Regions from separate parts of the Lactobacillus fornicalis genome, predicted to be linked through region 3. Evidence: a T-box and tRNA genes for the amino acid it is inferred to sense, from the RefSeq annotation. Region 3 holds a T-box; the other regions hold tRNA genes.
What was found. The T-box of region 3 lies ahead of leuS (leucine--tRNA ligase). A T-box ahead of a tRNA ligase gene usually reads a tRNA of that ligase, here a tRNA-Leu.

Region 1 (11,298 bases), on a different contig from region 3:
AGTCGCAGCTTCACCAACTGTCAAATCACTAGCATCTTTTCCAAAATATTTATGGCTAGCATCTTGTACTCCCCAAACACCATTACCAAAATAAGCATTATTGAGATACATGGTCAAAATATCTTTTTTAGAGTATACGTGATTAATTTCTATTGCAAAAAACAATTCCTCTAACTTTCTAGAAAAAGTTTGCTGCTGCGTTAAAATAGCATTTTTAGCTAGTTGTTGAGTTAAAGTTGAGCCTCCTCCTGCAATATTACCATGATGAATAAGTAGACTTACAAAGGCTCTCGCCATTCCTTTAATACTAAAACCTGGATTTGTATAAAAAGTCCGGTCCTCAGTTGAGATAACTGCGTTTTGCATATAAGGCGATATTTTATCCAATTCCACAAAGGTTCCCTTTTGTGAATAAAGATTTCCTGCTTTTTGTCCACTAGCATCATATATTTGAGTAGTTGTTGCTAGAGAAGCTTTTAAATTTGCTATATTGGAAGTTTTAACCTTAATTGTATAATAAGATGATGTGATTAAAATCACGGTTAAAAATACTAAAATTAGCCATCTAATCACTTGAAAACGGTGATTAAAATTTTTGATAAAAAGCCAAACAGGATTTGCCTTTTTATTTCGTGAATATTCCCTCATCTATATTCTCCTTTTAGGTAATCAGTTTGATTTTAGCACATTCACCAAATTAAACCAGAAAGCTGAAGATTTTTTATAAATATTATGTCAACTTATAGATTTACTAATAAATACCCAAATAACGAACCAGTTTCAGTTAATGACTTACTTAGACAGCTTTTGATTCCTAGAAAATGGCGTCATTTTTTGCGAATTGAAAAGAAGATATTGATTAATGGGAACTACCGTAACTTCAATGAATTAGTATTTCCCAATGATGAGTATTCAATTATGCTTACCCATGTAGAAAATCAGCAACACTCTATAACTCCAAGTGGCCATCTACCCACAATCATTTATGAAGACAAAAATATCCTCGTAATTAATAAACCTAGTAATCAAAAGACCCATCCCAACTTATTCGAAACAGATACTGCTATGAATGATGTAACAACTTATTTAGGTTATACCCCTTATATCATTCATCGCTTAGATATGCTCACTAATGGTTTATTATTGTTTGCCAAAAATCCTGCAGTTGTCCCAATTTTAAATCGGCAACTGACTACTAAAATAATGAAACGCAACTATTATGCGACAGTTAAGTTAAAAAACATCCCTAATCAAGGGACAATTGATTTACCTATTGCTCAAGATCCCAATGATCAACGTAAACGAATTGTTGACGATAATGGCTTAAAGGCAATTACTCATTATCAAGTCATTGCACGCAATTCAATCCAAAACACTATGACATTAAAATTAACCTTAGAAACAGGCCGAACACATCAAATTAGAGTCCATTTGGCAAGTATAAACTTACCAATTATTGGTGATCCTCTATATAATCCCGATTTTAATGGGGAAGCTTTAGCCTTAACAGCATATGAACTGAGCTTAATTTCTCCATTTACTTTTGATACATTAAAAGTCACTTTGCCAAACAAAAAAGACTATCCAAATGGATAGTCTTCTTTAATAGGGTAATAATTAAGATTATTCTTCGTTTAATGAAGAACGGTCAAATGATGCATCTTTAAGTTCATCATCGATAGTCTTAGTACCCATCCAAGAAATCATTTCCTTCATCTTAGCGGTAATAGCTTCAGTACCTGGTAATAAAAGCTTACGTGGGTCATAACCCTTGTGATCCTTGTCAAGGTCCTTTTCAGACATAATGTAATCACGAGTAGCTTCTTGGAATGCTAATTGGAATTCAGTGTTAATGTTGATCTTAGCAATACCAAGTTGAATAGCCTTTTCAATTTGGTCTTGAGGAATACCTGAACCACCGTGAAGTACAAGTGGAGTATCTGGAACTGCTTCAGCAATTTCCTTCAAACGGTCAAAGTTAAGACCCTTCCAATCTGCTGGGTAAACACCGTGGATGTTACCAATACCACAAGCAAGCTTGTCAACACCTGCAGCAACGAATGCCTTAGCGTCTTCAACTGATGCTAATTCACCACCGCCTTGGTTTTCACCAATCTTACCAATTTCAGCTTCAACAGAAATACCACGTTCGTGGGCTAACTTAACGATTTCCTTAGTCTTAGCCAAGTTTTCTTCAGTTGGAAGTGCGTGACCATCAAACATAACTGATGAGTAACCAAGCTTAATACATTCCTTAGCTGATTCAAAGTCACCGTGGTCCAAGTTCAAAATAACTGGAACTGAGATGTTCATTGCGTCCATTTGGTCAGCAACCATGTCCTTAACGAACTTGTAGCCACCCATGTACTTAGCAGCACCAGTAGAAACTTGAATCAATAATGGAGTTCTAGTTTCTTCTGCAGCACGTAATTCTGCACGAGTCCATTCCAAGTTGTTAGTGTTGTAGGCACCAACTGCATAGTGGTGCTTACGAGCTTCTTTAAAAATTTCATTACCATTGTCAAAATAAGCCATTGATATACCTCCTAGAAATTCTACAAGTTATATTCTACACACAAGTTCCAATATTAACAAGGTCTAGACTTACATTTCTTTTGGAGCGGCTACCCCTAATAAATGCAAACTTTCTGTCAAAACAATTGAAGTTGCTTTAACTAAAGCTAAACGGGCAGCTAATTGGTCATCTTCGTCAAGAATACGAACGTTTGCATAGTACTTGTTGAAGTGCTTAGCAAGTTTTAATGCAAATTTAGCAATAATTGATGGTTCATATTTTTCACTTGCTTTTGCTAAAACTGCTGGGAAGTCTGCTAAATCTTTGGCTACTGCAAATGCCCATTCATCACTTAAATCAAGTTCATCAATTGTAACAATTTGGTTAGCTTTTCTCAAAATACTTTGAGCACGGGCATTAGTGTATTGTACATAAGGACCTGTTTCTCCTTCGAAACGAACCACTTCTTCAAGGTTGAAATCGAAAGCATCTAAACGATCATTCTTTAAATCATGGAAAACAACGGCACCAATACCTACTTCATTAGCAACTTGTTCTTTATTTGGCAAGCTAGGATTCTTCGTTTCAATTTGCTTCATGGCAAGTTCAACTGCATCTTCCAAAACTTTATCTAAAAATACGACATTCCCCTTACGTGTTGAAAGCTTCTTACCACCTTGGGTAATCAAGCCAAATGGAATATGATGGATATCATCAGCCCATTCATGGCCCATCTTTTTCAAAACTTCTTTAAGTTGTTCGAAATATGCAGATTGTTCATTACCTACCACATAAAGTGCTTGAACAAAATCATAGTGCTTTTTACGATATTCTGCTGCAGTTAAATCACGGGTAGTATAGATACTTGTACCATCAGATTTTAAAATCATAGCTGGATTTTTATCTGGGCCTAAATCTACAACTTGAGCCCCACGAGATTCAACAAGGAGGTCTTTTTGACGTAATTCATCAACAATTGCATCCATCTTGTCATTGTAAAATGCTTCACCATGGTATGAATCAAACTCAACATTTAACTTCTTGTAAATTCGGTTAAATTCTTGTAAAGAAACCTTTCTAAACCAGTTCCAAAGCTTAACAGCTTCAGAATCGCCACCTTCAAGTTTCTTAAACCATGCACGACCTTCATCTTCAAGCTCAGGCTTTTCTTCAGCAACTTCATGGAATTTTACATAGTAGTGGAACAAACTATTAATTGGATCTTTTTTAACATCTTCTTCATTACCCCATAACTTATATGCAGTAATTAATTTTCCAAATTGAGTTCCATAATCTCCTAAGTGGTTAATTTTTATAGGAGTATAGCCAACCTTAGTCAAAATTTTAGCAATTGAGTTACCAATTACAGTAGAACGAAGATGCCCCATTGACATTGGCTTAGCAATATTAGGACTAGACATATCAATTGCAACATTACCACTACCCAAATTTTGGTTACCATAATTGTTCTTCTTAACCAAAACTTCTTCTAAAGTTTGAGAAATCAAAGCTGATTTCTTAATTGAAAAGTTAACATAAGGCCCCACAGCTTGAATTTTTTCAAAATTATCATCAGATAAATTTGCTACTATAGCTTTGGCAATTTCTGCTGGATTCTTGTGTAAAGTTTTAGCAAGAATAAATGCTGGGAAAGCATAATCACCCATTTCTGGATTCTTAGGGCGCTCAATCAAACTATTAATTTTTTCCTTTGGTAATTCAACTTGAGAAGAAATCAATTCAACTACTTTTTGTTTAAAGTCCATATCTACACCTCACAAATAAAAAAGTCTCCTTCTAGTTAGACTAGAAAGAGACGAGTATTAACCCGCGGTACCACTCTACTTGATGATAACATCCGCTTTGTTTATTAACATTAATGATAATCAAACACGCCTTCACCACTTCCACTATCTGTCTTCCACCAACACAGACTCGCTTAAAGCTTTCATGGCTACTACTTTTGACTTTTATTCACGTGCCATTATAACAGGCTTTTGTTTTTTTGGCTACCAAAACATTCTTTTAGTAGCTCAATGCTCTCTTTTGATCAAGAGTCCATTTCCCCATAAATTCATTTACTGACATACTTTCTTTTTTGCCAGTCCATGGGTTATTGTAATATAAAGTACCGTTATTATTATAGCCAGTTAAGGTAAGAGCATGATTAATGAAACCATTCATATTAGCTACCCAAACTACAACTAAATGACCGTGAATTAACTTATCTTTAATAGCATCTATACTTGCACCAGTCATGACTTGACTTGTACCTAAGTGCTTATTAACTACTGGTGCGATTCCAGTTGGAAATACCCACCAACCAGTTGAAGAATAAGGGCTACCAACAAACCCATAATTTCCATTACTACTACGTGGTGTTTCATTAGCAACTTGTAACTTACTTACATTTGCTCCTGCATATTGAAGCATCATAGTAACAGCAGTCATTTCACAACCTGTAGGCAGTTCAGGGAGCTGACTAATAACTGGAGCGTCATTTTGAACGTAATAGATTCCACCATATGGATCTGTAATAAAGGTTTGCTTTCCATTAATTATTGTTCCAGTTAATACTTCACCAGTGTTATTTTTAAAAATATATCGGTTGCCATCTTTGACAATATTTCCATTTAATCCAGTAGGATTTTCATATTTCAAGGAAACGTACTGTCCCATTACCCATTGGTTTCCACCTAAGTTGTACCACTTAGCACCATTAGCTGCTACTGCAACTTTGAAATATTGCCAAGAACTTCCATTACGTAAATAGCTCCCAGTTAAACCTTGCATCGTATCATAGTTTTTCCAAACTGCTACACCTCCAAGACCAGAATAATTTATACTCAAAACTCCTGTCTGATCTTGAACATTCATCCCATCATTAGATTTTTGTACTGGCGTAACATTCTCTTTTTTAGGTACTGAAAGATCAATTGCATAGTCGGACTTTACCCATTGATTTCCACCTAAGTTATACCACTTAGTTCCATCTTTCATTGTAGCTACTTTAAAATATTGCCAGGAACTTCCCTTTGACAAATAATGACCTGTTATGCCTTGATTAGTATCATAACTTTTCCAAACTGCCACGCCGCCTAAACCATTATAGTTAATTCTTATTACACCATTTCTATTTTCTAAATTAGCAGGTGCTACAGTTGACTGTCCAGCCTCTTGCTTTTTTGTTGTTTCGCCATTTGGCTGGGATTTATCAACAACATAATCGGACTTTACCCATTGATTTCCGCCTAAGTTATACCACTTAGTTCCATCTTTCATTACAGCTATTTTAAAATATTGCCAAGAACTATCTTTAGGTAAATAATGACCTGTTAAACCTTGACTAGTATTATAGCTTTTCCAAACTGCTACACCACCTAAACCATCATACTTAATTTTAACTACACCTGTTTGATTTTTTAATGTCTGCGGGATTACAACTGGCTGTTGTTGCGTACTTTTTTCAATTACATCTACATTTGAATGTGATTTTTCAATAGCATAATCTGACTTCACCCATTGATTTCCGCCTAAGTTATACCACTTAGTTCCATTATTTGTAGTTGCAACTTTAAAATATTGCCAAGAACTATCTTTAGGTAAGTATTGACCTGTTAAACCTTGATTAGTATCATAACTTTTCCAAACTGCTACACCACCTAAGCCATCATACTTAATTTTGACTACACCAGTTTGATTTTCTATCTTAGCATTTTCAGGTTTTAATGAGGTTACAGGCTGATTAGTTTCACTTTTTACAGTACCTAGATTCGAATCGGAAATAACATAATCTGACTTCACCCATTGATTTCCACCTAAGTTATACCACTTAGTTCCATCTGTGTTTGTCGCAATCGCAAAAGCTTGCCACCGCGTATTATTTCCTAAATAAGAACCAGTTAGTCCAGAAGCATAGCTATAACTTTTCCAAACTGCTACACCACCCAACCCATTGTATTTAATTTTTATAACTTCTCTAATAGGTTGAACCTTTACTGATTCATTTATTTTAGCACTTTCAATGTTTTCAGAACTTTCTGCCGCTTTAACAGATTGGGCACTGAAGAATAACGGAGTTAAGGCCAACAAAAAAGCACTTGATATTCCAAATTTTTTCATACTATACTCCTCCTCTTTAAACGATAAAAGTATACTACTAAAAAAACAGAAACTCTAGTGCTTATATATCATATTTTACTTAAAGAAAAAATGCCATATTCTAACAAAAATATTAGCTTGGTCAATATTTTCACGAACTGTAGCAGCTAATTTGGTGCCCTTACTTGAATAAATGCTTGGGTTATTAGTAAACAGATAGTAACCTGCTAGTTGGCCCTTCTTAATTGGTGCCTCAATTGCTGATTTAGAAAATGCTAATTTTCCTGTAGAACTTGTCTTTTGCCAAATTCCAGTATCTTTTTTAACCACTAAATTAGCAATCTTTTGGTTTCCATCATTTACTTTGATTCCTTTAAGATTGGTTAATTGTGTACCTTTCTTATAAATGTATAATTGATAATTGTTATATACATAGTCAAGCATTTTTTTAGTTTGTGTAAACCGACTTGGATCTGTACCATCTGCATGCTTAGCACCCATAACAATGGTAATTAATCTGCGACCTTTATATTTTAAAGTCCCTGCAAAACAAGCCCCAGCTTTTTCACTAGTACCTGTTTTCAAGCCATCCAAAGGATATGCACTATCATACTGTGATAGTCCTTTTAACATCCAGTTCCAGTTTTGCATTTTAGTTACAGTTGATCCATCCTTAAAATCTAGTTCAGCTAATTTAGAAGTATTAAGTATTTCAGGATAATCAGTCAATAAATGGTCAACTATTTTGGCAACACCAACTGCTGGAATCTCATTTTCAACATTTTTACCAGCTCCAGGATATGCATCTGAACCTACTTCACCATTTTTCAAACCACATGTGGTATATATTTGAGCATCAGTAATGTTCCATTTTTTTAGAAGCGTTCTCATTTGATTTACAGCATTTTCCTGACTTCCATAAACAGCCTGTGCCAACATCATTACTGCACCATTAGCTGATTCAATTAGTGATGCTTCATATAGTTGTTTAACTGTATATTGATGTTTTTCTTGCAATGGAACATTTGAATAATCTGAATTATTGCTCAACTTTACTATGTTCTTAGTAGGAGTCAATTTTTGATTCCAACTAAGCTTACCATCTTTGATAGCTTGTAATGTTAGATAAATTGTAATTAATTTAGACATTGAAGCAATCGGCAAAGCTTGAGCTGCATTTTTTGCATATAAAACTTCACCTGTTTTTTTATCAATTGTAATCGCAGCTTTAACATCTAAATTAACTTCATCTGCATTTATGTTATTAATACTAGTGCTTGCAGATACAGTTCCAGCAGTTAAAGCTAACGAACTAACTAGCAAAAAGCTCAATAAACAAATAATTGCTTTAAAGAATCGTTTCACTTTCTTACCTCTTATTCTAATGAAAATTGTTTCATAAGTTGGGGAATTTTAGCACTAAGTTGGGTTGGTAAAACCACATAACGCTTCTTGAATAGTTCATCCCCAGCCAAAGAATGCAAATAAACAGCACTTGCAACCGTTTCTATCTTAGCAGAAAACTGACCACAAAAACCAGCTAATATTCCTGTTAATGTATCCCCCATTCCTCCTGTTGCCATACCAGGATTGCCTAATGGGTTTTGATAAACTTTCCCAAAGCAGTCATAAATTTTAGTGTGATTAGATTTTAAAACCAAAATTCCATTATTATCTGGAAACAATGATTTCAGAACTGCAAAATTATCCCCATCTTCTTGAAATGGAATCTTTATCTGACTAACTCGCTCCCATTCTTTTTGATGAGGAGTTAACACTATCTTCTTTGCATTAACAGGCAATAAGGTATAATCTTCAGCCAACCAATCCAACGCACTGGCATCTAAAATAACAGTTTGTGTGCTTTTAACTGTATTTTTTACTAACTTCAATAACAATTTTGCTTGTGCATCAAGTCCCAAACCAGGGCCAATTGCAATTACATCGGAGTTTTCAATTGCTTCAACTAATTTTGTATCTCGCCAGTCTATAAACATAACTTCTGGAATACGACTATGCAATGAACATAAGTTATTAATATCAGTTGCAACACTGGTTAGTCCTGCACCCGAATTAACAGTAGCTTCAGCTGACATAATAATCGCTCCACCAAAATTGAGATTTCCCCCAATTAGCAAAACACGTCCATACATTCCTTTATATGAATTGCTAGGGCGCTTAAAAATTGTGGATCTAACCACTTTATCAGAAATTTCTATCATAATTCGCCTCATAAATATTATAACTACTTACATTTTAGCAAAAATTTGGTATGATAAATAACGTAATTAAAAGCCTCAATGGCGGAATAGGCAGACGCGCAGCGTTCAGGTCGCTGTTCTGGCAACAGAGTGCAGGTTCGACTCCTGTTTGAGGCATAGTAGCTCTAACATATGTTAGAGCTTTTTTATTACCCAGGAAATACTCAGCTAAATGCACTTATAAGTTGCGTAACTGCAACTATAAGTTGCTTGTTGCTATCTAGGCCTCTTGCTATAGTCAAAATAGTTGATTTTAAATATTTAGGAGGTCTTTTTATGAAAAAAGAAGAAAACAAAAAGAAGCCAATTTATAAAAGAATTTGGTTTTGGCTAGTAGTATTAATTTTGGTGGGAGCTGCAAGTTCAACATTTGGAAAAAACACTTCTAATTCAACTAGCTCATCAAATGCAAGTTCTTCTTCGAAGAGTTCAAGTAACGGTAATCTAGTTTCTTTGACAAACTTCAACAAAATTAACTTATCATCCTCAAATGGTGATAGTAAGGAAACAATCAGAAAGTTATTTGGAAAAAAAGAAGCATCAACTAGTTCATCGACAGTTGAAAATATAAAAACAGAGCTGCTAACTTGGGATAGTGTAGATAATGGTAGTTTTGCTTCAAACATTACAATTAATTTTGACAATGATCATGCGGTAGTCAAAAGTATCAGTGGTTTAAAAGTAAATCGTTCTAAGAAGTTATCACTGAGCGATTTTGAGGCAATATCTGATGGGCAATCACAAGATGATGTCAAAAAGAAATTAGGAGAACCTAATGGTTATACCATTACAGATTTAGCAGGCTATAAATCAGAAGTATGGGAATACACTTCTGGTATTAAAGGTAGCGTTGGTGCCAATTTCAACATCACTTTTACTGATGGTAAAGTTTCAGGAAAATCACAATATGAAATGAAATAAAAAAATTCTAGGATATATTTCTATATCCTAGAATTTTTTATTTTCTCTTAAAACAAAATGTTGCTATAAACAATATCCAACTAGCAAAATTAACAACAATCAATAAATTAAACCAAAGAGGAACCCTAAATGATAAAATCGCATTATTTACACCTATTTTACTTTGTACTACAGGATTACCGATTTCTGTTTTTTGCAGATGGGTTAACCTCTTTCCATTAACTATCAATTCTGATTGTTGATACATTATTAACGGTAAAGTAATCTTTTCTTTTTTAGAACTATTCCATTTCAACTCTAAAGAGCCATTTTTTAATACTCGATGTTGATATTTTATATAATCATCTTTTATAAATTTTTCATATAAATCTCTTACATCGTTAGGATTCAATTTTTTATTTGTTACTGGCAAATAGTCCGGCTTTATGTTGAGATAATATCTGAATAATTGACCTGGCTTATTACCAAAAGCTTCTACTTGTTGCTCATTAAAAACTTTTGATTTAGGAGAATATATCATCACTGAATTAGTTTGTGAAGAAGTTCTTTGCACCCAAGAAAAAGTTTCCTGATATGCAAAAATTGTTACTAAAGCAATACTAATTGTGTATATCCACTTTCCATATTTTGTATTTTTAAATAAAAGCTGACTACTATATGCTAAGCCCAGCATAAACAAAGCATAAAAAACAATTGTAAACCTAAATGGAAACTGGAATGATGAACCTAATCCTGGAAAGATTTTCTGTACCGTACTCCAATTAATTAACCAATTAGTAGCCAACAGCAAAAAGAGTGTCCCAACAAAAGTAATATAAAAATTATTTATATTCAGCTTAAAAGTAATAATTGCTAGTAATATTTGCAACAAAAACAAGATTGCAACAGCAATTAGAAAGTCTTTTAAAGCAACTCCTTTAGGTGATAAGTGGATGGTTGCTCCTGCTAAATCAAATGTCCCAGGACTTGATATTTTGTTTGTCCTATAAACTAACAAAAAACAACCCCAGATTGTGCCTGTCAATCCAATTCCCCAAAGAGCAGATTTTACTAATCCTAAAATGAAAAGCCCTTTATTTGTTGTTCTAATAAAACTTAAAAATAAGAATGGGCAAAATGCTAAAGCCAATAAAATAAAGGAAAGAAGGTGGATATTAGCTACTATTGCAAAAATCAAAGTAACGACTTGCCAATGATAAGGATTCTTTTTCTCTTCTAATAGATTAACTATTTGAATACAAAGATACGGCATTAAAGCCGCACCCCAAGCAGAAAAATTGCTCCCAATTAGCCAGACTGGAATCATTCCAACATTGTTATATAAAATAGCCAATATTACCCCCAGGTAACTAGGGCAATTAACCTTTAAGCACATCCGATATATTCCAATTCCGGAAATAAGCAAAAGAATTAAGCCAGAAACAATTTGATATTGAAACCAATTATTAGTAATAAAAAGTAATACACCATTTAACCAAGCAAACAAAGGCCCATAAAAAG
Region 2 (11,298 bases), on a different contig from region 3:
TAAATATGTGTTTAAAGATATCCCCAAATACTTTATTATTGGAATAGTAAGTTTAAGTATCGGAATGTTAATCCCTCAAATTTTAGCTAGTGCCTTTTTCAATATGGCTTTAAAATCAATAATAGTTATGCTTATTTATTTAGGATTAATGTTTATGATGAAACTAGATTTTAATCAAGATATTCTAAATGTGACAAATAAATTTCTTAGAAGGAATAGATAATATGCCGGAAAAAGTAGATATTTTAGGTGTTAAGTTCAACAATTATAGTTTAAAAGGATATCAAAATGAAATTATTAGAAGATTAGATGATAAATTATCCACTTTTATTGTTACAGCTAATCCTGAAATTGTGATGGCTGCAAATGAAAACCCAGTCTTTATGAAGTTAATAAATCAAGATGCAGATTTTGTAACAGCAGATGGAATAGGAATTATAAAAGCAGCCAATATCTTAAATAAACCAATTTCGGAACGAGTTACAGGATATGATCTTTTTACGTGGCTGCTTGATATAGCGAACCAAAGAAAAAATAAGGTTTATTTCATCGGTGCTAAAGAAGAAGTGATTGATGATTTAGGAAAAAGAATTCAAAAAGAATATCCTAATATCGAAATTGTGGGTTTAAAAAATGGATATTTTAAAGATAAGTTAGACATTATTGCTCGTGATATTTCTAAGACAAAGCCTGATATGGTTTTTGCTGCATTAGGGTATCCAAAACAAGAACAACTATTAGATATTTTGAGAAAACAAGAATTACCTGCAATTATGATGGGTGTAGGTGGTAGCTTTGATGTCTTTTCAGGTCATGCTAAACGAGCACCAAAAGTTTGGCAAGACTTGCATATTGAATGGGTATATCGCTTTTTAAAAGAACCTAGTCGTTTTAGAAGGTTTTTGGCATTACCTAGATTTATTGAAGAAGTTTATCGGAGTAAGAGAGGAAGAAGATAATGAAGGTTCTGCATGTTAATGCTGGACTTGAAAAAGGTGGTGGCCTTTTTCATATTATTAATTTATTGACTGAAGCTAAAAAAGAGGGACAAGACTTTGAACTCCTTACTTTAGCAGAAGGACCAGTTAGTCAAAAAGCAATTTCCAAAGGGATAAAAACGCATGTACTGAAAACTAAAAGTCGATATGATTTAACTAGTTTAAAAAGATTATCCCAATTTATTAATGAAAATAATTTTGACTATGTACATACTCATGGGGCAAGAGCTAATTTATACCTTTCTTTGATAAAAAAGCGAATAAATGCTAAGTGGGTAATTACAGTTCATTCTAATCCATTATTAGATTTTGAGGGGCGTGGATTTATGGGCTGGATTTTTACCAAGTTAAATATAAAAGCTTTAAAAAAAGCAGATGGCATTTTAGCTATTACTCAAAATTTTGCTAATTTGTTAACTGAAAAAATAGGAATAAATAAGAAAAAGGTCCATATTATTTATAATGGAATCTTTTTTCATGAGAGTTCTGATTTACCTGCTAAGTATGACCATCCTTATTTTAATTTAGTTAATGTAGCACGTTGTGAAAAAGTAAAAGGACAGGAACTGCTTTTGAAGGCCCTTAAAGATTTGCATGATCCACATATTCGATTACATATCGCTGGAGATGGTAGTGAACTTGAAAATTTGAAAAATTTAGCTCAAGAATTAAATATTTCAAATCAAGTTACTTTTCATGGTTTTATGAGTCATGACGATCTTTCTCATTTATATGAGAGATGTGATTTAGCGGTGCTTACATCATATTCTGAAAGTTTTCCACTTGTGTTATTGGAAGCAGCTGATAATATGGTTCCTCTTTTATCAACTGATGTTGGTGATATTAAAAAGATGATTCCAAGTGCAGATTATGGTTTTGTTAGTCCAATTGGAGATTTGGATATGATTAAAGAGCAAATTCTTAAAGCAAGCTTGATGCCAAGTATTGAATTGAGGGAAATGGCTAAACGAGAGAAAGAATATTTAATGAATAATTTTAGTTTAGCTAATCAGTTAGAAATGATATTACAAGCTTATACAAAGATAAAAAATGAGGCATAAAATGATACCAAAAATTATTCACTATGTATGGGTTGGTGGTAATCCCAAGCCTGAGAAAATTCAAACCTGTATGAAAACATGGAAGAAACATTTAGGTGATTATAAAATTATTGAATGGAATGAATCTAACTTTGATATTCATGAAAATAAATATGTAGAGCAAGCATATAAACAGAAAAAATGGGCCTTTGTTTCCGATTATATTCGTGCTAAGGCAGTTTATGAATATGGTGGAATTTATCTTGATACAGATGTTTTAGTTCTAGATGATTTAAAGGATTTGTTAGATAATAAATGTTTTGTTGGTTTTGAAAATAAAGATAATCCCTTTACAGCAGTTTTTGGAGCTGAAAAGGGCCATCCATTGATTAAAGATATGTTGGACTATTATAATGACCGCGATTTTGAATTTGATAGCAGTGACCAAATGGCGGGAGTTAATACAGTTTCAGTATCGGATATTTTGAAAGATAAATATGGAGCAGTACCTAATAATCAAGAACAAGTTTTAAAAGATGATATCCATGTATATCCTGATGGCATCTTGTGTAATCCATCTAAAAATTCTAAGACAATTCACGTATTTACTGGAACTTGGATGGAGGGAAGTAAGCCATTTAAGCGTAAATTAGTAACGTTCTTAAAGCTTAGAATAAAGACTAAATGGCAAGCTGGATTATATTCAAAACTTTTTTAAAAATCAAAAATATCTTAATTTATAAGTCTGTGCGCAAGTGCAGGCTTTTTTGTTAAAATAAAAAGGTATTAATTTATTATTGCAATAGGAGAAAAGAATGTTTTATAAGCAAATCGATGAAGATGATTCATTAATATTGCATACTGATTTATATGAAATCAATATGATGTATACCTACTTTAAAGAGGGAATTAGTGAAAAAAAGGCGGTTTTTGAAGTCTTTTATCGTAAAGAACCTTTTGGTAATGGCTTTGCTGTTTTTGCTGGGTTGGAACATATTGTCCAATACCTTAATGACTTGCATTTTAGCGAAAGTGATTTGGCCTTTCTTAAAGAAACACAAGATTATGATGACGATTTTATAGAATATTTGAGAAACCTGGAACTAAACTTGACTGTTCGTTCAATGGAAGAAGGTCAATTAGTCTTTGCAAATGAACCAATTGTGCAAATTGAGGGGCCTCTTTCACAATGTCAGTTAGTTGAAACTACAATTTTAAATATTGTTAATTTCCAAACCTTGCTTGCTACTAAAGCTGCTCGAATTAAATTAGCTGTAGGATCAGATGCATTAATGGAATTTGGTACACGACGCGCCCAAGAAACTGATGCTGCATTATGGGGAACTCGTGCCGCATATATTGGTGGGTTTGATGCGACAAGTAATGTCCGTGCTGCTAAACTATTTGGAATTCCTGCAAGTGGTACTCATGCTCATGCATTAGTTCAAGCATTTGGCAATGAATATGCTGCTTTTAAAGCATATGCACAAACACATAAAGATTGTGTATTCTTAGTTGATACTTATGATACTGTTCGCTCAGGTGTTCCTACTGCTATAAAGGTAGCAAAAGAAATGGGCGATAAGATTAATTTCTTAGGTGTAAGAATTGATTCGGGAGATATGGCTTATATTTCCAAGCAGGTTCGTAAACAGTTAGATGATGCCGGCTTCAAAAATGCTAAAATTTTTGCTTCAAACGATTTAGATGAAAAGACAATCACTAATTTAAAGATGCAGGGAGCTAAGATTGATGTTTGGGGAATTGGAACCAAATTTATAACTGCATTTGATCAACCTGCTTTAGGAGCAGTATATAAATTAGTAGCGATAGAAGATGAAAATGGCAATTGGAAAGATAGTTTGAAAATTTCTTCTAATGCAATTAAAATTTCAACTCCTGGCAAAAAACAAGTTTGGAGAATTTGCGCTAATAGTGATCGAAAAAACGAAGGAGATTGGGTGGCAAGAGTAGGAGAAGATCCTAGAAACTTTAATGCCCTATTTATGTTCCATCAACAATATACATATATAAATAAAGTCGTAACAAATTTCACAGCCAAACCTCTATTAAAAGATATCTTTATCGAAGGAAAATATGTTGATCACCCACGTTCACTTGCTGAAATTAAAGCTTTTTGTCAAGCAAACTTAGAAAACTTGTGGGATGAATATAAGAGAAGTCTTAATCCACAAGAATATCCTGTAGATTTGTCACAAAACTTATATGAAAGTAAAATAGATTTAATTAGTGAGATAAGAACTAAAATTAGAAATCGAGGTTTGCATTAATGAGAGATTTGCAAAAAGAAATTATAGCTTATGAACATGTTTTACCTGAAATTGATCCGGAAAAAGAAATTAGACGTTCAGTTGATTTTTTAAAAGATTATTTAAAAGCCCATCCATTTTTAAAGAGCTTAGTGTTAGGAATTAGTGGTGGGCAAGATTCAACTTTGACAGGAAAGCTTTGTCAAATAGCAATTGATGAGTTACGAGCAGAAACTGGAAATCAAGAATATAAGTTTATTGCTATTCGTTTGCCTTATGGCGTTCAAAATGATGCTAGTGATGCAGCTGATGCTGTTGCTTTTCAAAAACCAGATGTTGATTTAATTGTTAATATAAAAGATGCTGTAGATAAAACAGTGGAAAGCTTAGAAAAAGCTGGAGTTAAAGTTACTGATTTTAACAAGGGAAATATTAAAGCTCGCCAAAGAATGATCGTTCAATACGGTATTGCTGGAGCTTATAGCGGTGCGGTTGTAGGTACAGATCATGCAGCAGAAAATATAACTGGATTTTATACTAAGTATGGCGATGGAGCTAGTGATCTTGTTCCGTTATTTAGACTTGATAAACGTCAAGGGAAAGCTTTGCTTAAGTATTTAGGATGTCCAGAACATTTATACCTTAAAGCACCTACAGCTGATTTAGAAGAAGACGCTCCAGATTTACCTGATGAAGTAGCTTTGGGTGTAACTTATAAAGATATTGATGACTATCTTGAAGGCAAAGAAGTGAAGCTGGAAGCTGCAGAAAAAATCGAAGCTTGGTGGAATAAGACTAAGCACAAGAGAGAGTTACCAATTACAGTATTTGATGACTTTTATAAAAAATAGATAACTTGAAACTTAAGCTTTTTTTACCTATAATAAAGCTATCATAAGGGAGTAACGGCAATGTAAATTGCGATAAGCTCAACAACCGAAAGAAAAACTTTCTGGGCTTGTCTTAATTAGTGAGACTTATGTGCGTCAGCACGTGAGTCTTTTTTTGTTAGGAGGTATTAAATTGCCAAAGAATTATTATTCTCAAAGTCCTGAAAATATTGAACAAGAACTTGATACTAATATTCAATCAGGTTTAAGTTCTGCTAAGGCACAAGAACGTTTAGAAAGAGACGGCCTTAACGCTTTAGCAACTGAAAAGGGCAAGAGTATGTTTGCTCGATTTATTGATCAATTTAAAGACTTTATGATTATAGTCTTGTTGATAGCTGCGTTGGTTTCCGGTGTAGTTGCTGGAGAATGGACTGATGCTGGAATTATTTTATTCGTTGTTTTAATGAATGCAATTTTAGGTGTTGTTCAAGAAGCCCGTTCTGAAGCAGCGATTGAAGCTTTGAAAAAAATGACTACACCTGTTGCACATGTGCGAAGAAATGGTCAAGTAGTTGAAGTACCAAGTACAGAATTAGTTAAAGGGGATATTGTTTTACTTGAAGCTGGGGATGTTGTTCCAGCTGATTTAAGACTAACTACAACTGAAAGCTTGAAAATTGAAGAAGCAGCTTTAACTGGAGAATCGGTTCCAGTTGAAAAGGATAAATCATTAATTTCAAAAGATGATGTTGCGTTAGCTGATCGAGTTAATATGGCATATTCTTCAACCAATGTAACTTATGGTCGAGGAGAAGGAGTTGTAGTTGCCACTGCAATGGAAACAGAAGTTGGTAAGATTGCTACAATGATTAACGAAGCTGATGAAACAGATACACCATTAAAACAAAGTTTAAATCAACTGGGTAAGACTTTAACTTGGATGATTTTAGGTATCTGTGCTTTAGTATTTGTTGTTGGTATTTTGCGTAATCCAGCTAATGAAAGTCAAGCAAGTTTAATGATTGACATGTTTTTGATTGCTGTATCATTAGCTGTTGCAGCAATTCCTGAAGGTTTACCAGCAATTGTTACTATTATTTTAGCTTTGGGTACACAAACAATGGCTAAGCATAAGGCTATTGTGAGAAAGTTACCAGCTGTTGAAACATTAGGGGCAACTGATATTATTTGTTCTGATAAAACGGGGACTTTGACTCAAAACAAGATGACCGTTGAAAAAATATATTATGATGGTCAGTTACATGATGCTAGTGAAGCGGTTGATGCTAATAGTGATATTATGCAAACTATGTTATTAGCAAATGATACTAAACTACAGGCCGATGGCTTACTTGGTGATCCAACGGAAACAGCTTTAACTCAATTTGGCTTAGATAAGGGCATTAATGTTGCTGATTTATTAGAAACTAAAAAGCGTGTGCAAGAAGTTCCGTTTGATTCAGATAGGAAACTAATGAGTACTGTTAATAAAAACGGGGATAAATATTATGTTGCCGTTAAGGGTGCTCCCGATGAATTACTTAAACGAGTAAGCAATTTATCTGATAAAGAAAAAGAACAGGTTCTTTTAGCTAACAAAGAAATGGCTCAAAACGCGCTAAGAGTTTTGGGACTTGCTTATAAAGAAGTGGAAAAGCCTTTTGAAGCAGTTAATAGTCAAACTGTTGAAAACAAGTTGATTTTTGCTGGATTAGTAGGAATGATTGATCCTGAACGTCCAGAAGCAAAAGCAGCAGTTGCAGAAGCAAAAGCAGCTGGTATTAGAACTGTAATGATTACAGGAGATCATCAAGTTACTGCTCAAGCTATTGCTGAACGATTAGGAATTATTGAAAAGGGACAGAGTAAGAGAGTCTTGACTGGTAGCGAACTAGATAAGATGGATGAAACTTACTTTAAGGAGCATGTTTCTGATTATAGTGTTTATGCCCGTGTGAGTCCTGAACACAAGGTTAAGATTGTTAAAGCATGGCAGGCTAATGAAAAGATTGTGGCTATGACTGGTGATGGTGTAAATGATGCACCAAGTTTGAAACAAGCGGATATTGGTATTGGTATGGGAATTACTGGTACTGAAGTTTCAAAAGGCGCTAGTGATATGATTTTAGCAGATGACAATTTTGCAACAATTGTAGAAGCCGTTAAACAAGGTAGAAAAGTATTTTCAAATATTCAAAAAGCCATTCTTTATTTAATGAGTTGTAATGTTGGGGAAGTTTTGACTGTTTTCATTATGACTATTATGGGTTGGGATGTATTACAACCTGTACAACTTTTATGGATTAACTTAGTTACTGATTCACTACCTGCTATTGCATTAGGGGTGGAACCTGTTGAAGATGGCATTATGAATCGAAAACCACGTGGTAGAAAGTCTAATTTCTTTAGTGGTGGTGTTGCAAGTTCGATTGTTTATCAAGGTATTTTAGAAGGTGTATTAGTTTTAATTGTATATACACTAGGTCTCCATATTGGACCACATGTTGCTGATCCTAAGCTTCAACACGGGGATGCTTTGACAATGGCATTTTTAACCTTAGGTTTAATCCAATTATTCCATGCATTTAATTCTAAATATGTTCACCAATCAATTTTTAGAAAGCACACTTTCCAAAATAAATGGTTTAATTGGGCAATTGTAATTTCTGCAATTATTATGGCTGCAGTTGAATTGCCTTTCTTAACTAACGTATTTAAAGTTACAGAATTAGATTTAGATCAATGGTTAGCTGTTTTGGGAACAGGCTGCTTGATGATAATTATTGTTGAGCTAGTTAAGCTTGTGCAGAGACGAATGGGAAAAGAATAATTACAACATTGATATATAATTTTTTAGACAACTGAAAGGTTGTCTTTTTTGTTGTAAAATAAATTTATTATGAATGAAGTAGAACTATTAAAACTGATTAGGAAAATATCTTTAGAATCATTTAGTTATCCATTTAATGGAAAAGCAAAAATTAATTATCGCTTCAAAACAACAGGTGGACGCTATCATTTAAAAGATCGTCATATTGAAATTAATGCTCATTTTTTAAAAAAAGAATATCGAAAGGATTTAATTGGTATTATCAAGCATGAATTATGTCATTATTATCTTCATACTCATCAGATGGGGTATAAACATCAAAATAGAGATTTCAAAATTCTGCTAAAGCAAGTAGGTGGAAGCCGCTATGCACCAGATATTGGCTTAGCAAAGAAGATAAAATATACCTATCAATGTACTAATTGCCATAAGTTATACTATCGAATTAGGCGGATTGACTTAAAAAAGTATGTTTGTGGAAAATGACATCATAAATTAATACTCTTAAAATGAAAAAACACTTGCATTAAATTACTGATTCGTGTATCATAATAGGAGTGTTGCGGGCGTGGCGGAATGGCAGACGCGCAAGACTAAGGATCTTGTGATCGCTTTTAGATCGTGGAAGTTCGAGTCTTCTCGCCCGCATACAGTTAGGAAGTTGTGTAAGCAGCTTCCTTTTTTGTTTATCATTTGTACAAGAAAAAGAGGCATTACTATACAAAATAGCATCTTTTTTATAGAATTATTTTGGATGGAATTTCAAAGTGAAAAATCAAAAGGCTAGAAATTTAGCAATTAGTGCAATTTTTTTTGCACTTCTGTTGCTAGAATTATTTATTCCTAATATTGGAAATATATATTTATTTCCAGCCATGCCTGCTGTGACAACTATTCCTTTAACAATTGCAATATATAGTGTATTGTTAGGTGCTAGAGCAGGAATGGGGTTGGGAATAGTATGGGGCGTAATTAGTATGTTTTTAGCTTATACACGTCCGACTAGTTTAGTAAGTATATTTCTTTTTCAAAATCCAATTATTGCAATAATTCCTAGAGCTTTATCTGGATACTTAGCAGGGATAGTTGCTTTAAAAAATAATAGATTATACTATTGTTTATCAGGATTAATTAGCTCATTGACTAACACAGTTTTTGTGATTATTTTAGCCAGTGTAATTCTTACTGGAAATCAAGAGCTTTTGGCACATCTAGGACATACTAATGGAAATTTATTGGTTCTTTTAACATCTGCTTTGGCTTTTAATGGGATATTAGAAGCTATATTTAGTGCAATATTAGCCCCAATAATTTTAAAACCGTTGATTAAAATAATGCAGTATAAATAGAAATCAGGATAAAAATGGCACGTTCACGATCTCGAGTAAAAAAAACAACATTAACTTTAGTTAAAGTCTTTGGAGTACTACTTATTTTAGTAGTGGCTTTTGTTTGTTTTCGTTATTATCGTAGACAAGCGATTAATAACGAATTAATTCGCCAAGAACAATTAGCTAGAGAACAAGCAGCAGCTAAGGAGCTGAAAATTAAAACTGATTTTATAAAAAAAATAGGCCCAATTGCTCAAAAAGCGGATCAAGGTTTTGCGCTTTTACCTAGTATTACAATTGCTCAAGCTTGTTTAGAAAGTAATTATGGGCAAAGCGAATTGTCTCAAAAATATAATAATTTATTTGGTGTAAAAAGCAGTGATCCTAATACATCCAAAACTTTGTCTACTAAGGAGTATGTAAATGGTAAATGGATTACGGTAAAAGCTAGTTTTCAAATTTATGATTCATATGAATCTTCAATTCAAGCCCATGCTAGGTTATTTCAAAATGGTACTACTTGGAATAAAGATCAGTATCAACATGTATTAGCAGCAAAAGATTATAAAAGTCAAGCTAAAGCACTAGTTACGGATGGTTACGCAACAGATCCTGATTATGCTACTAAGTTAATTAACTTAATTGAACAGTTTAATTTAAATAAGTATGACAACTAATCTTTTATTTTTACTAGACTTCTTCGTTAACGAAGAAGTCTTTTTTCGTTATAATGATAAACGTGTTAATTTAGTGAAAGGGAAAAATTTATGAGTCGCGAAACGATTTTAAAAGGGTTAAACCCTCAACAACAAGAAGCCGTTGAAACTACAGAAGGACCACTTTTAGTAGTTGCAGGAGCTGGTAGTGGTAAAACTAGTGTTTTGACAAGAAGAATTGCTTACCTCGTTGAAGAAAAGGGAGTTGCCCCTTGGAATATCTTAGCTATTACCTTTACTAATAAAGCAGCTACTGAAATGAAAGAACGTGTCCAAAAGCTATTAGGACCTGCCGGTCAAGATGTTTGGATGTCAACTTTTCATGCCCTTTGTGTTAGGATTTTACGTCGGGATGCAGATAAAATTGGTTATTCTCGCAATTTTTCAATCGCTGATTCTAGTGAACAGGTTACTTTAATCAAACATATTGAAAAAGATTTAAATATTAATCCTAAGCAATATAATCCTAGAGCTATTCTGAGTGCAATTTCGAATGCCAAAAATGATTTGCTCAATCCTAAAGATTTTGAATCAGCTAGTGGAAATCGACCTTTTGATCAGGTTGTCAGTGAGATTTATAAAGAATATCAAAAAAGATTAGTTCAAGACCAAATTATGGATTTTGATGATTTAATTATGCAAACTTTAGTCTTATTTCAAAAAGATAAAGCTACTTTGCATTATTATCAAAATAAATTCCGTTATTTATTAGTTGATGAATACCAGGATACTAATGAAGCTCAATATCAACTTTGTCGGTTATTAGCTGCTCAATACAGCAATGTTTGTGTAGTTGGTGATGGTGATCAATCCATTTATGGCTGGCGTGGAGCTAATATGGAAAACATTTTGAATTTTGAAAAAGATTATAAAGAAAAGGGTGTCCACACGGTTAAATTAGAGCAAAATTATCGATCTACTGGCCATATTTTAAGTGCAGCTAATGCTGTTATAAAAAATAATCAAAATCGAAAAGCTAAAAAGCTTTGGACAGATCAGGGGGCTGGAGAAAAGATAACCTATTATAGGGCTCAAAGTGATGTAGATGAAGCAATTTTTGTTATTTCCAAAATCACTGAAGCAGTTAAAGCAGGAAAAAGAGATTATAAAGATTTTGCAATTCTGTATCGGACTAATGCACAATCACGTGGTTTTGAAGAATCTTTAGTAAAGTCGAATATTCCTTATCAAATTGTTGGTGGCCACAAGTTCTATGATAGAAAAGAAATTAAAGATATTTTGGCCTACTTAAAATTAGTTGCTAATACGAGTGACTCAAT
Region 3 (11,298 bases):
ATTTTAAAAGAAGATCCAAATGGTCGTGTTGCTTGTGAAACTATTGTAACTACTGGTATGGTTTTTGTTTTTGGTGAAATCTCCACTTCTGCATATGTTGATATTCAGAGTGTTGTACGCCAAACAATTTTAGATATTGGTTACAATGATCCAAGTCTTGGATTTGATGGTAATAATTGTGCTGTTATGGTTGATATTGATGAACAATCCCCAGATATTGCTGAAGGGGTCGATCATTCTATTGAAACTAGAGATAGCAAAGATTCTGATATCTTGGATAAAATTGGCGCAGGTGATCAGGGGCTAATGTTTGGTTACGCAATTGATGAGACACCTGAATTGATGCCATTGCCAATTTCTTTAGCTCACCGATTAATGAGAAAGGTTGCGGAACTTAGAAAAAATCATATTCTTGACTGGCTTAGACCAGATAGTAAAGCTCAAGTTACTGTTGAATATGACGAAAATGATCAACCTAAGCGAGTAGATACTGTTGTTATTTCTACTCAAACTGATGCTGAAGTTTCAAATGAAGAAATTAAGCGTGCAATGATTGAAGATGTAATTAAAGTAGTTATTCCTGAAAAGTTACTTGATAGCGATACAAGATATTTAATTAATCCATCTGGCCGATTTGTTATTGGAGGTCCTAAGGGAGATTCTGGTTTAACTGGTAGAAAGATAATTGTTGATACATATGGTGGATATGCACGTCATGGTGGTGGTGCTTTTTCTGGTAAAGATGCGACTAAAGTGGATCGTAGTGCTAGTTACGCAGCTAGATATGTTGCCAAAAACATTGTGGCGGCTGGACTTGCCAAAAAATGTGAAGTTCAATTAGCTTATGCCATCGGAGTAGCCCACCCTGTTTCTGTTCGAATTGATACAGAAGGAACTGGTAAAGTAGCAAATGATGTTTTAGTAAAGGCTGTTAGGGCAGTATTCGATTTAAGACCTGCAGGAATTATTGAAATGCTTAATTTAAGACGCCCGATTTACCGTCAAACTGCTGCTTATGGACATTTCGGCAGAACTGATATTGATTTACCTTGGGAAAGAACCGATAAAACCCAAGCTCTTTTAGACTTTATTAAAGAAAATTAGAAGGTCAAATAAATGGGAAAAAGAAGAATTGCGATTGTCACTTTTGCTATCTTTTTGACTACTTTTATGAGTGCAGTTGAGGGGACTATTGTTTCAACTGCTATGCCAACCATTGTTTCTGATTTAGATGGACTAGAAATTATGAACTGGGTTGTTTCAACCTTTTTGTTAATGACTGCAATTTCAACTCCATTATATGGTAAAATGGCTGACCGTTTTGGAAGAAAACCAGTATTTTTATTTGGAATTTTTGTTTTTGTACTTGGCTCTTGTTTATGTGGGCTTTCACAAAATATGCTCCAATTGATTATTTTTAGAGTTGTTCAAGGGTTAGGTTCTGGTGCGATTCAGCCAGTTGCAATTACAATGCTTGCTGACATGTATCCCCTAAATAAACGTGCCAAAATGATAGGTCTAAATTCAAGTTTTTGGGGATTAGCATCAGTAATTGCCCCACTACTTGGAGGATTTATTGTTCAACATCTTACTTGGCATTGGGTATTTTATATTAATTTACCTTTTGGAATTTTGGCATTTTTATTAATTAGCTTCTTCTTTAAAGAAGAAATTACTCCTAAAGAAGGAAAATTGGATCTTCAAGGGACAATTTTTTTAGTTAGCTTTTTATTAGCATTTATGCTCTTTTTACAAGGGCTAAGTGAAAAGTATTCAATCTTAATCTTAGGGATTTTAATAGTTTTAAGTTGTGCATCTTTGGTACTTTTTAAGAAAGCTGAGCAAAAGGCAGCCGATCCACTTATGCCACTTGAAATGTTTAGAAATAAAGAGTTTGTTGCTCAAAATGCAATCACTTTACTTATTATGGGAGTAGTAATAGGCTTAGAGTTTTATTTACCAACGTGGATGCAAGGTATAAATGGATTATCAGCATCTATTGCAGGTTTTGCAGTAACACCTAGTGCGCTTATGTGGGTGGTTGGCTCATTTGTTGTAGGTAATTTAATGACCAAATTAGGTTCTAAAAAGTTAATTGCATATTCAATAGTACTTTTACTTATAGCAAATTTAAGTTTGATAATAATACCAAGATATACTCCATTTTGGGTATTTTGTACTATTACTTTTTTCCATGGTCTAACATTTGGTGCAATTACTACAACTACCCAAGTTAAAAGTCAGGTAATTGTTGGTAAAGAGAATATAGGAGTGGCTACTGCTTTTAATACTCTTATGAAATATTTAGGTCAAACTATTATGGTTTCAATTTATGGAATTGTCTTTAATAGTGTAATGGCTAATAAGTTGGCTCAATATCCCAAATTAAATATGTCGATGATGAATAAGGTGGTTAACTCACAAAAGGTACATCAGTTGGCAAGTAATTTAATACCAGACTTGCGAAATGTTTTACATATCAGCTTGCAGAGTGTTTATATTACGAGTTTTATTGTGATTATATTAGCATTAATAATTAATCAAACTTATAGAGAGAAATAACAAAAAAGGTGTGTGATTTGATTAATCACGCACCTTTTTTTGTTGAGTAATTTTAGTTCTAAATATTAATAATCCTAACAAGAAGAAAGTTATTGCTTCAATAAATCCACCGACTACATCACTTGGATAATGAACGTGGACATAAATACGACTCATTCCAATAATGAAAGGAAGTATTGGGAGAGTGATTAATAATAATCGCTTCAATATACCTTTTTTCATTAACACGATGACAACTACTATCAAAACTAGGCAGATTGACATACTTCCAGCTGAGTGTCCACTAGGAAATGAATAACCAGTTGCCTTTACTAAATGTGGAACTGTTGGACGTGGACGCTGGACAATATGCTTTAATAGCCAATTATTTCCATTAGCAGTTACCATTACAAAAGTACTAAAACTTGCTAATGCATATTTCTTTTTAAAAAGTAAAAATATTACTAAGACTACGGTGTATCCAATGACTACAGGAGTATTAGCTAGAACTGTTAAATGCTTCAAAATAAATAATTCAGTTTTGTTTTGATTAGCAATTAAACTTATAAATAGTTTGTCGAACCCTTTAATAAAACTTGCTTGATAAGCAACACTGAATACCCAAAATACATAAAAAGCACAAGAAAAGAGGGTTAAGATGCTAAAACGAATAAGATTATTTTTTTCTTTCATATCAATATTCACCTTTGTTAAAATTAAGCTTATGTGGTAAATTATAATTATTGTCAATAAGATAATAAAGGGTAAGGAGTAGTAAAAATTAACTGCTTGTTTAGAGAAAAGTCGGTTGGTGAAAGACTTTAAGTAGGATTTTGAACTCGCCTTTTTACGAGCCCGTAGTTTGGTATCGCTTTAAGATACTATTGAGTGTCATGTTTATTCATGGAACTTAGGTGGTACCGCGATGTTTCGTCCTATGATTTTTTCATAGGACTTTTTTATTTAGGAGGTATTTATGTATAACCACAAAGTAGTTGAAAAGAAGTGGCAAAAGTATTGGGCAGAACATAATACTTTTAAAACCGGCACAGATCCAAAGAAGAAAAATTATTATGCCTTGGATATGTTCCCATTTCCATCTGGTAAAGGACTTCACGTAGGTCACCCAGAAGGATATACTGCAACTGATATTGTTTCAAGAATGAAGCGCGCACAAGGCTACAACGTGCTTCACCCAATGGGGTGGGATGCATTTGGGTTGCCAACTGAACAATATGCTTTAAAGACTGGACAAGACCCAGCAGTTGTAACTGATGAAAATATTGCTAACTTTAAGAAACAACTTAATATGTTGGGCTTTTCTTATGATTGGGACCGTGAAGTTAAGACTAGTGATCCTAATTACTATAAGTGGACTCAATGGGTTTTTGAACAAATGTATAAGATGGGACTTGCTTATGAAGCAGAAGTTCCAGTTAACTGGTCTCCAGATTTAGGGACAGTTGTAGCTAACGAAGAAATCGTTGATGGCAAAACTGAACGTGGTGGTTATCCAGTATACCGTCGTAATATGCGCCAATGGATGCTTAAAATGACAGCTTATGCTGATAGACTTTTAGAAGACTTAGATGAGTTAGATTGGCCAGAACCAGTTAAGGAAATGCAAAGAAACTGGATTGGTCGGTCTGAAGGAGCTCAAGTTCGTTTTAAGATTAAAGATAGCGATAAGAACTTTGAAGTATATACTACCCGTCCAGACACTTTATATGGCGTTTGTTACACTGTATTAGCTCCAGAAAATCCACTTGTTAAGGAAATTACCACTCCTGAACAAAAAGCGGCTGTTGAAGCTTATATCAAAGAAGTTGAATCTAAGTCAGATCTTGAAAGAACTGATTTGAACAAGGATAAGACCGGTGTATTTACCGGAGCATTTGCAATTAACCCTGTAAATGGTGAAGAAGTACCAGTTTGGATTGGGGATTATGTTTTAGCAAGCTATGGTACTGGTGCTGTTATGGCAGTTCCAGCTCATGACCAAAGAGATTATGAATTTGCTAAAAAGCATGATTTACCAATTAAACGTGTTATTGAAGGTGGCGACTTGGATAAAGAAGCCTTTGTCGATGATGGTGTACACGTAAATAGTGATATCTTAAATGGCTTGAATATTGAAGATGCTAAGAAGAAGATTATTGCCTACCTTGAAGAACATAACTTAGGTGAAGCTAAAGTTAATTACAAACTTCGTGACTGGGACTTCAGTCGTCAAAGATACTGGGGTGAACCAATTCCAGTAATTCACTGGGAAGATGGTGAAACTACTTTAGTTCCTGAAGATGAGTTACCATTAGTATTGCCACATGCCACTGATATCAAGCCAAGTGGAACTCCGGAAAGTCCTCTTGCTAACTTAACTGATTGGGTAAATGTTGTTGATGAAAATGGTCGAAAAGGTAAGCGCGAAACTAATACTATGCCTAATTGGGCTGGATCTTCATGGTATTACTTACGTTATGTCGATCCACACAACAATGAAAAGTTAGGTGACTATGAATTATTTAAGAAGTGGTTACCAGTTGACTTATACATTGGTGGTGCAGAACATGCTGTGCGTCACTTGTTATACGCTAGATTTTGGCACAAGGTTCTTTATGATTTGGGTGTTGTGCCAACTAAAGAACCATTCCAACGTCTATACAATCAAGGTTTAATCTTGAAAGATCATGATAAGATGAGCAAATCAAAGGGTAACGTTGTTAACCCTGATGAAGTAATTGAAGAATATGGTGCTGATTCACTTAGAACTTACGAAATGTTTATGGGGCCATTAGATGCTTCAATTGATTGGGATGATAATGGTCCAGCTTCAACTAAAAAGTTCTTAGACCGGGTATGGCGTTTATTTGTAAATGATTTAGACTTAGATCCAATTGTTAGCGATAAAGTAGTTGAAGAAAATGATGGCAGTTTAGACAAGATATACAACCAAACTGTTAAGAAAGTTACCGAAGACTTCGAAAGCTTACACTTTAATACTGCTATTTCACAAATGATGGTCTTTGTAAATGAAGCACAAAAGGCTAAAACAATCCCTATGGAATATGCAGAAGGCTTTGTAAAATTGCTTGCACCTGTTGCTCCTCATATGATGGAAGAAATTTGGCAAGTTTTGGGTCACAACGAAAGTATCTCTTATGCTGAATGGCCAAAATTTGATCCAGAAAAATTAGTTGAATCAACAGTTGAAATTATGGTTCAAGTTAACGGTAAGTTACGTGGTAAGTTTTCAGCAGCAAAAGATGCAGCAAAAGATGAACTTGAAAAAGCTGCTATGGCAGATCACCATGTTCCAAAATTCCTTGAAGGTAAGGATGTAAAGAAGGTTATTGTAATTCCAAACAAGATTGTTAATATTGTGGCTAAATAGGTTAATTTTTTCCTAAATAGAGCTAATTCTATTAGATTGTATTTTTTAGATAGTAGAATTAATACATAACATTCTTGAATGGGAAAAAGTATGAAAAATAAAAATATAGAAAATAAAGATTCTCAGGCCCAACTTTTAAAAGGCTCTGCTTGGATGACAGCTGGTTCGATTCTTTCACGAATTTTAGGTGCATTATACATTATTCCTTGGTATGCATGGATGGGGAAAGATGGTAATTTAGCTAATGCCATAACTGCACAAAGCTATAATATTTATAGTTTATTTATAATAGTTTCAACTGCAGGTATTCCTGGTGCAGTTGCCAAGCAAATAGCCAAATATAATGCTTTAAATGAGTATGGCGTATCTCGTAAATTATTTCATCGTGGCTTGCTCTTAATGATTGGCTTTGGAATTGTTTGTGCGGGCTTAATGTTTGGACTGGCTCCAATATTAGCTGGACAAGATCCAAGACAAATTCCTGTGTTAAAAAGCTTATCTTATGCAATATTAATTATTCCTTTAATGAGTATCATGCGTGGGTATTTTCAAGGGTTTAATGATATGATGCCGAGTGCTTTATCGCAGTTTATTGAACAGCTTGCTCGAGTGGCATGGATGCTTATGACTGCATATGTCATTATGAAGATGCAAGACGGAAATTATTTGCGAGCAGTTACCCAATCTAATTTAGCTGCGGCAATTGGTGCGATGTTTGGAATTTTACTTTTGGTTTACTATTATCAAAAGCAAAAAAGAGAAATGGATGATTTGGTTGAAAATTCTAATAATGAACTTCAAGTTTCGACTAATAGCTTATTATTAGAAATAGTACAACAATCTATTCCTTTTATTATTATTGATTCAGGAATTAACATTTTTCAGTTAGTGGATCAATATACATTCCATCCAATCATGGCTAGCTTTGTACATGCTAGTTTTGACCAAATTGAAAGTATGTATGCTTTGTTTGGACTAAATGCTAATAAGCTGATTATGATTATTGTCTCTTTGTCAACAGCAATGGCAGTTACTGCAATACCACTTTTATCAGGTGCTAGAGCAAGAAGAGACTATCAGGATATTCGGAAACAAATTGAAAACACATTAGAGTTATTCTTTTTCTTTATGATTCCATCTGCTTTCGGGATGGCAGCTATTAGTACTCCAATTTATACTATCTTTTATGGTTTTGATCCTGTGGGTAGCAACGTGTTATTCATTGCATCATTTACAGCTATCATTTTAGGACTATTTACTGTTTTGATGGCTGTTCAACAAGGATTATCAGAAAACATACTCGCCATAAAATATTTAGTAGTTGGCTTAATTATTAAATGTATCATCCAATATCCACTTATCCGCTTGTTCCAGATTAATGGGCCATTACTTGCGACTGATTTAGCTTTTATGTTTACAATTTTGCTTTCATTGAAGCATTTAAAAGTAGCCTTTCATTTCAACTTTAAAAGAACGAAGCGTCGCTTTATTGGAATCGTAAGTTTTTCAGCAATAATGTTTATAGTAATTTTTGCTTTACAGTTTATTCTGGGAAGATTCATTCCGGCTGATCGCCGAGTTACTGCAATGATTCTGGTTGGAATTTGTGTTGGAGTTGGAATTCTAGTTTATGCGTTCTTAGCTTTAATTAGCGGATTAGCGCATAGTATTTTAGGACCTAAAATTAGCAAATTAGAAAGAAAATTACATATCAATTACTATAATCCTAAACACTAAAAGCCTGCCTAAGTGCGGGCTTTTTTTGTAAGTTAATAGAAAAGAGTAATTAATGATGAAGAAAATACTAAAGATATTCTACTGTATAGTAGCTTGTTTAACTTTGACGGCTTGCTCTTCAACAAAAAAAGCAGAAAAAAGCGCTAGTAGCGTACCTGCTACAAATGCTAAACAAGCTGATAAAAGAGTAGTTACTTTCTTTTTTCATGGTTGGGGTTCAAGCATTAATGCTGAAAAGCAGATGGTAAATGCGGCTAAAAAAGCTGGTGTTACTAAAGATGTCTTGACTGTAATAGTTGATTCAAATGGAGTAGCTCATATTCAAAATGCTATTTCTAAGCAAGCAAAAAATCCAATTGTAAAAGTTGGATATTTGGATAACGAAAATACTAATTATCATACAGATGCTAAGTATGCTTATGCAGCGATTATGGCTGTACAAAAGCAATATCATTATAAGAAAATGAATTTAGTAGGCCATTCAATGGGAAATATGAGTATTATGTACTTGTTGATGGATTATGGAAAAAGAAAAAGTTTGCCTAAGTTGGAAAAACAGGTAGATATAGCAGGCCATTTCAATGGGATTATTGCCTATGATAAAACCTCTTATACTACCTTGAATCATGATGGTAAGCCTGAACAAATGAATAATATTTACAAGGAATTGCTAAAGATGAGATCTCTATATCCTAAAGGGGTATCAGTTTTAAATATTTATGGTAATTTAAATGATGGAAGTAATTCTGATGGTATAGTATCAAATGTATCTTCACGCTCACTCAAGTATTTAATTGCACCTCATGTTAAATCCTATACAGAAAAAGAAATTTTAGGGAAAATGGGTCAACATAGTAAGCTTCATGAAAATAAACAAGTAGATCAGGTGTTGATTAAGTTTTTATGGAATAAATAATTGATTGCATACTAAAAGGGATGATGTTTTTACGCATCATCCCTTTTACGCATCCTTTAAGCATTCTTTTCAGGTAAAACCTTATTCATAATAATTGCAATAATAGCACCAATTGCTACAGGGGAGTCAAATAAGAACTTTAAAAATTGAGGAAGATGTGTTGTTGCTGAACTAGGTAAGAAAATTAGTGCTAAAGCAAATACAAGTGGGATACCAACAACATACATTTCACGTTCGTTAAAATCATAATTCTTAATAACTCTAAAACCACTTAACATAATAATGATAGTTACAATGGCAAATACGCCACCAATAACAGCAGCTGGAATAGCATTGATTAAAGCGGAGAGTTTTCCAATGAAAGACAGAATAACAAACCAAACACCAGCAAAAACGAACACTTTTCTACTTGCTACTCCAGTAATTGAAATAACACCGGCATTTGTAGAGTAACCAGTAACTGGTGTAGCACCACCAAGTGCTGCTAAAATACAACCTACACCTTCACCAATAACTCCATGGTTAATTTGCTTATCAGAAAGTGGTTCATCAATAACTGAGCTTACTGCAAACCAAGTCCCGGTAGTTTCTGCAAGAAGAACCATATAAATGATTAACATGGTGAGAATTGTGGACCAAGAAAAACTTAAATGATAATTAATAAAGGCAATATGAGGGATGCTAAATAATGGTGCTGAACTAACTGAAGATAAATTTAAAACGCCCATAAATGAAGCAAAAACACAACCAACAAATAAAGCGATAATAACTGAAGCAATTCTGAAGAATTTACCCCATTTTGGTAAATAATCGGAAATCATGGAACAGAAGATTAAGGTAATACCAGTAATAATTGCTAAAGTAATATTTTGACTTAGAGAAGGACCATTTTTTGTCACGGTATAAATATTGTCTTTTAAAGCGGAAGGAATTAAGCTAAGTCCTACAATTGTAATGATTGTTCCACTGACTAGTGGAGGAATAAAAGTTTTAACTATCCACTGGTAAACACCTAAAAAACCAAAAAGAGTAACAATAATAGCACCTACTAAACATGCCCCTAGAACGCTACCCATTTTTCCACTTGTACCTAGATAAATTCCAATTATAGCTCCAATTGGAACAAACGATGGACCTTGACATACTGGAAGTTTCATAAAGAACAACACTTGTACAAGTGTTGCCAATCCTGCACCTAAAAATGTTGATTGAATTAACCCAGAAGCATCGCTACTAGAAAGTGCTAAGCTAGTCGCAATAATAAATGGAGGAACATAAACATCCATTGCTAGGACGTGCTGCAATCCTAAAATAATTGCTTGAGAGGTTGGAACATTTTGATCTGGACCGATGGTTAAATTACCGTTTTTGTTTGCCATTTTTTACTCCTTATAGTTGATTTTGATATACCTTTTTTCCTTGAACAAAAACTGCTTTAATTGATGGTGAATTTGTTAAATATAGTGCTTTTTGCCATAAACTATCTTGATTATCAAAGCCACCATAAGTTGGCAAGGTTGATAAATCAATAACTTGAGCATCAAAAGAATAGTCCTTTTTAAATAATCCTAGTTTTAGTTTTAAAGCTTGACCACCTCCGACTGTTGCGTGCCAAAAGGCTTTAGCGAGAGTGATGCGACTATTTGCTTTACCACGTTTTTCACTAGGTAAGGAACTGTCGACACCATCTTCTAACAATCTTGATACAATGACTGCTTGGCGTAAGTTGTCATAAATACTTGGACTAAATCCTCCAGAAATGTCGGACCCTAAACCGATATTTATTCCTAACCGTTGGAATTTTGCTACAGGTAACACACTATTAGCAAAATAGGCGTTAGAAATTGGACAATGAGCAATTGAGGTACCTGTTTCAGCGAAAATATTTGCTCCAGTGGTATCTAATTTTACACAGTGTGCCATAATACTTCTTGGACCTAATAAGCCAAAGCTTTTAAGCATTTCTGCATCACTTTTTCCAAACCGATTAAAAACATAGCTGTCTTCCCAATCGCTTTCACTACAATGAGATTGAACGTAGTAGTTATGTGTTTGGGCTAATTCTCCTAAATTTTTGAGTGTTGAATCAGTACAACTAGGAATAAAGCGGGGTGTGATGACAGGATAAATTCCTTGCAGGGTATTTTGAGCTAGTTTTTCAACTTCTTTACAAAAATCTTCTGTTTCTAACAAAGCAGCTTGACTACTTTCATCACGATAATAGTCAGGTGTTTGATCGGGATTATCCATTACCACTTTTCCGACAAATGCTCGCTGTCCTTTCTTTGCACAAATTTTTGCTAAGCTAAGACTTGTATTTTTATTAGCTGAGGCAAAATAGAGTGCAGTAGTTGTCCCATGAGCTAAAAGAGTATCAACCAAGTTGTTATAAACTTCTTTTGAAAATTCGGGATTTGAGTATTTAGACTCAAGAGGGAAAGTACAGTTGTCAAGCCAATCATAAAGAGGACTATCAAGCGCCACACCAGCTTGTGGCCATTGTGGGGCATGGATGTGTAAATCTATAAAGCCTGGTAATATCAACTTACTATCATCAAAAGCTATTAATCTTTCTTCCTTTTTTGCTTGTTTAAGCTTTTCTTGATAGGTTGCGTCAGTGGGTTTAAGTAAAAACTGAATGATTCCACTTCTATCTAAACCAATTAATGCATGATTTGTGAACTCCACTTTGCCATATTCGGGAGGATGGCAA

Region 1: it encodes a tRNA-Leu, which carries the amino acid that the T-box ahead of leuS (leucine--tRNA ligase) is inferred to sense. The anticodon was not compared.
Region 2: it encodes a tRNA-Leu, which carries the amino acid that the T-box ahead of leuS (leucine--tRNA ligase) is inferred to sense. The anticodon was not compared.

What each region holds. Positions count from the first base shown of each region.
Region 1 is NZ_JBLTIM010000038.1:4,555-15,852, reverse strand. Features, by position in the region: gene ACNDLV_RS07205 (PBP1A family penicillin-binding protein) at 1-648, opposite strand, end outside; gene ACNDLV_RS07200 (RluA family pseudouridine synthase) at 733-1,596, shown strand; gene ACNDLV_RS07195 (class II fructose-bisphosphate aldolase) at 1,624-2,535, opposite strand; gene argS (arginine--tRNA ligase) at 2,605-4,281, opposite strand; gene ACNDLV_RS07185 (C39 family peptidase) at 4,541-6,637, opposite strand; gene ACNDLV_RS07180 (serine hydrolase) at 6,713-7,981, opposite strand; gene ACNDLV_RS07175 (NAD(P)H-hydrate dehydratase) at 7,993-8,838, opposite strand; tRNA gene ACNDLV_RS07170 (tRNA-Leu) at 8,911-8,994, shown strand; gene ACNDLV_RS07165 (DUF3862 domain-containing protein) at 9,154-9,798, shown strand; gene ACNDLV_RS07160 (putative glycosyltransferase family protein) at 9,836-11,298, opposite strand, start outside.
Region 2 is NZ_JBLTIM010000010.1:13,423-24,720, forward strand. Features, by position in the region: gene ACNDLV_RS03050 (lipopolysaccharide biosynthesis protein) at 1-223, shown strand, start outside; gene ACNDLV_RS03055 (WecB/TagA/CpsF family glycosyltransferase) at 225-959, shown strand; gene ACNDLV_RS03060 (glycosyltransferase) at 959-2,059, shown strand; gene ACNDLV_RS03065 (glycosyltransferase family 32 protein) at 2,061-2,756, shown strand; gene ACNDLV_RS03070 (nicotinate phosphoribosyltransferase) at 2,854-4,329, shown strand; gene nadE (NAD(+) synthase) at 4,329-5,159, shown strand; gene ACNDLV_RS03080 (calcium-translocating P-type ATPase, PMCA-type) at 5,332-7,971, shown strand; gene ACNDLV_RS03085 (SprT family protein) at 8,041-8,457, shown strand; tRNA gene ACNDLV_RS03090 (tRNA-Leu) at 8,534-8,619, shown strand; gene ACNDLV_RS03095 (ECF transporter S component) at 8,739-9,320, shown strand; gene ACNDLV_RS03100 (glycoside hydrolase family 73 protein) at 9,335-9,979, shown strand; gene pcrA (DNA helicase PcrA) at 10,070-11,298, shown strand, end outside.
Region 3 is NZ_JBLTIM010000007.1:590-11,887, forward strand. Features, by position in the region: gene metK (methionine adenosyltransferase) at 1-1,104, shown strand, start outside; gene ACNDLV_RS02165 (MDR family MFS transporter) at 1,117-2,562, shown strand; gene ACNDLV_RS02170 (phosphatase PAP2 family protein) at 2,584-3,234, opposite strand; T-box leader at 3,299-3,482, shown strand; gene leuS (leucine--tRNA ligase) at 3,518-5,932, shown strand; gene ACNDLV_RS02180 (putative polysaccharide biosynthesis protein) at 6,023-7,669, shown strand; gene ACNDLV_RS02185 (alpha/beta hydrolase) at 7,725-8,585, shown strand; gene ACNDLV_RS02190 (uracil-xanthine permease family protein) at 8,642-9,964, opposite strand; gene ACNDLV_RS02195 (amidohydrolase family protein) at 9,975-11,298, opposite strand, start outside.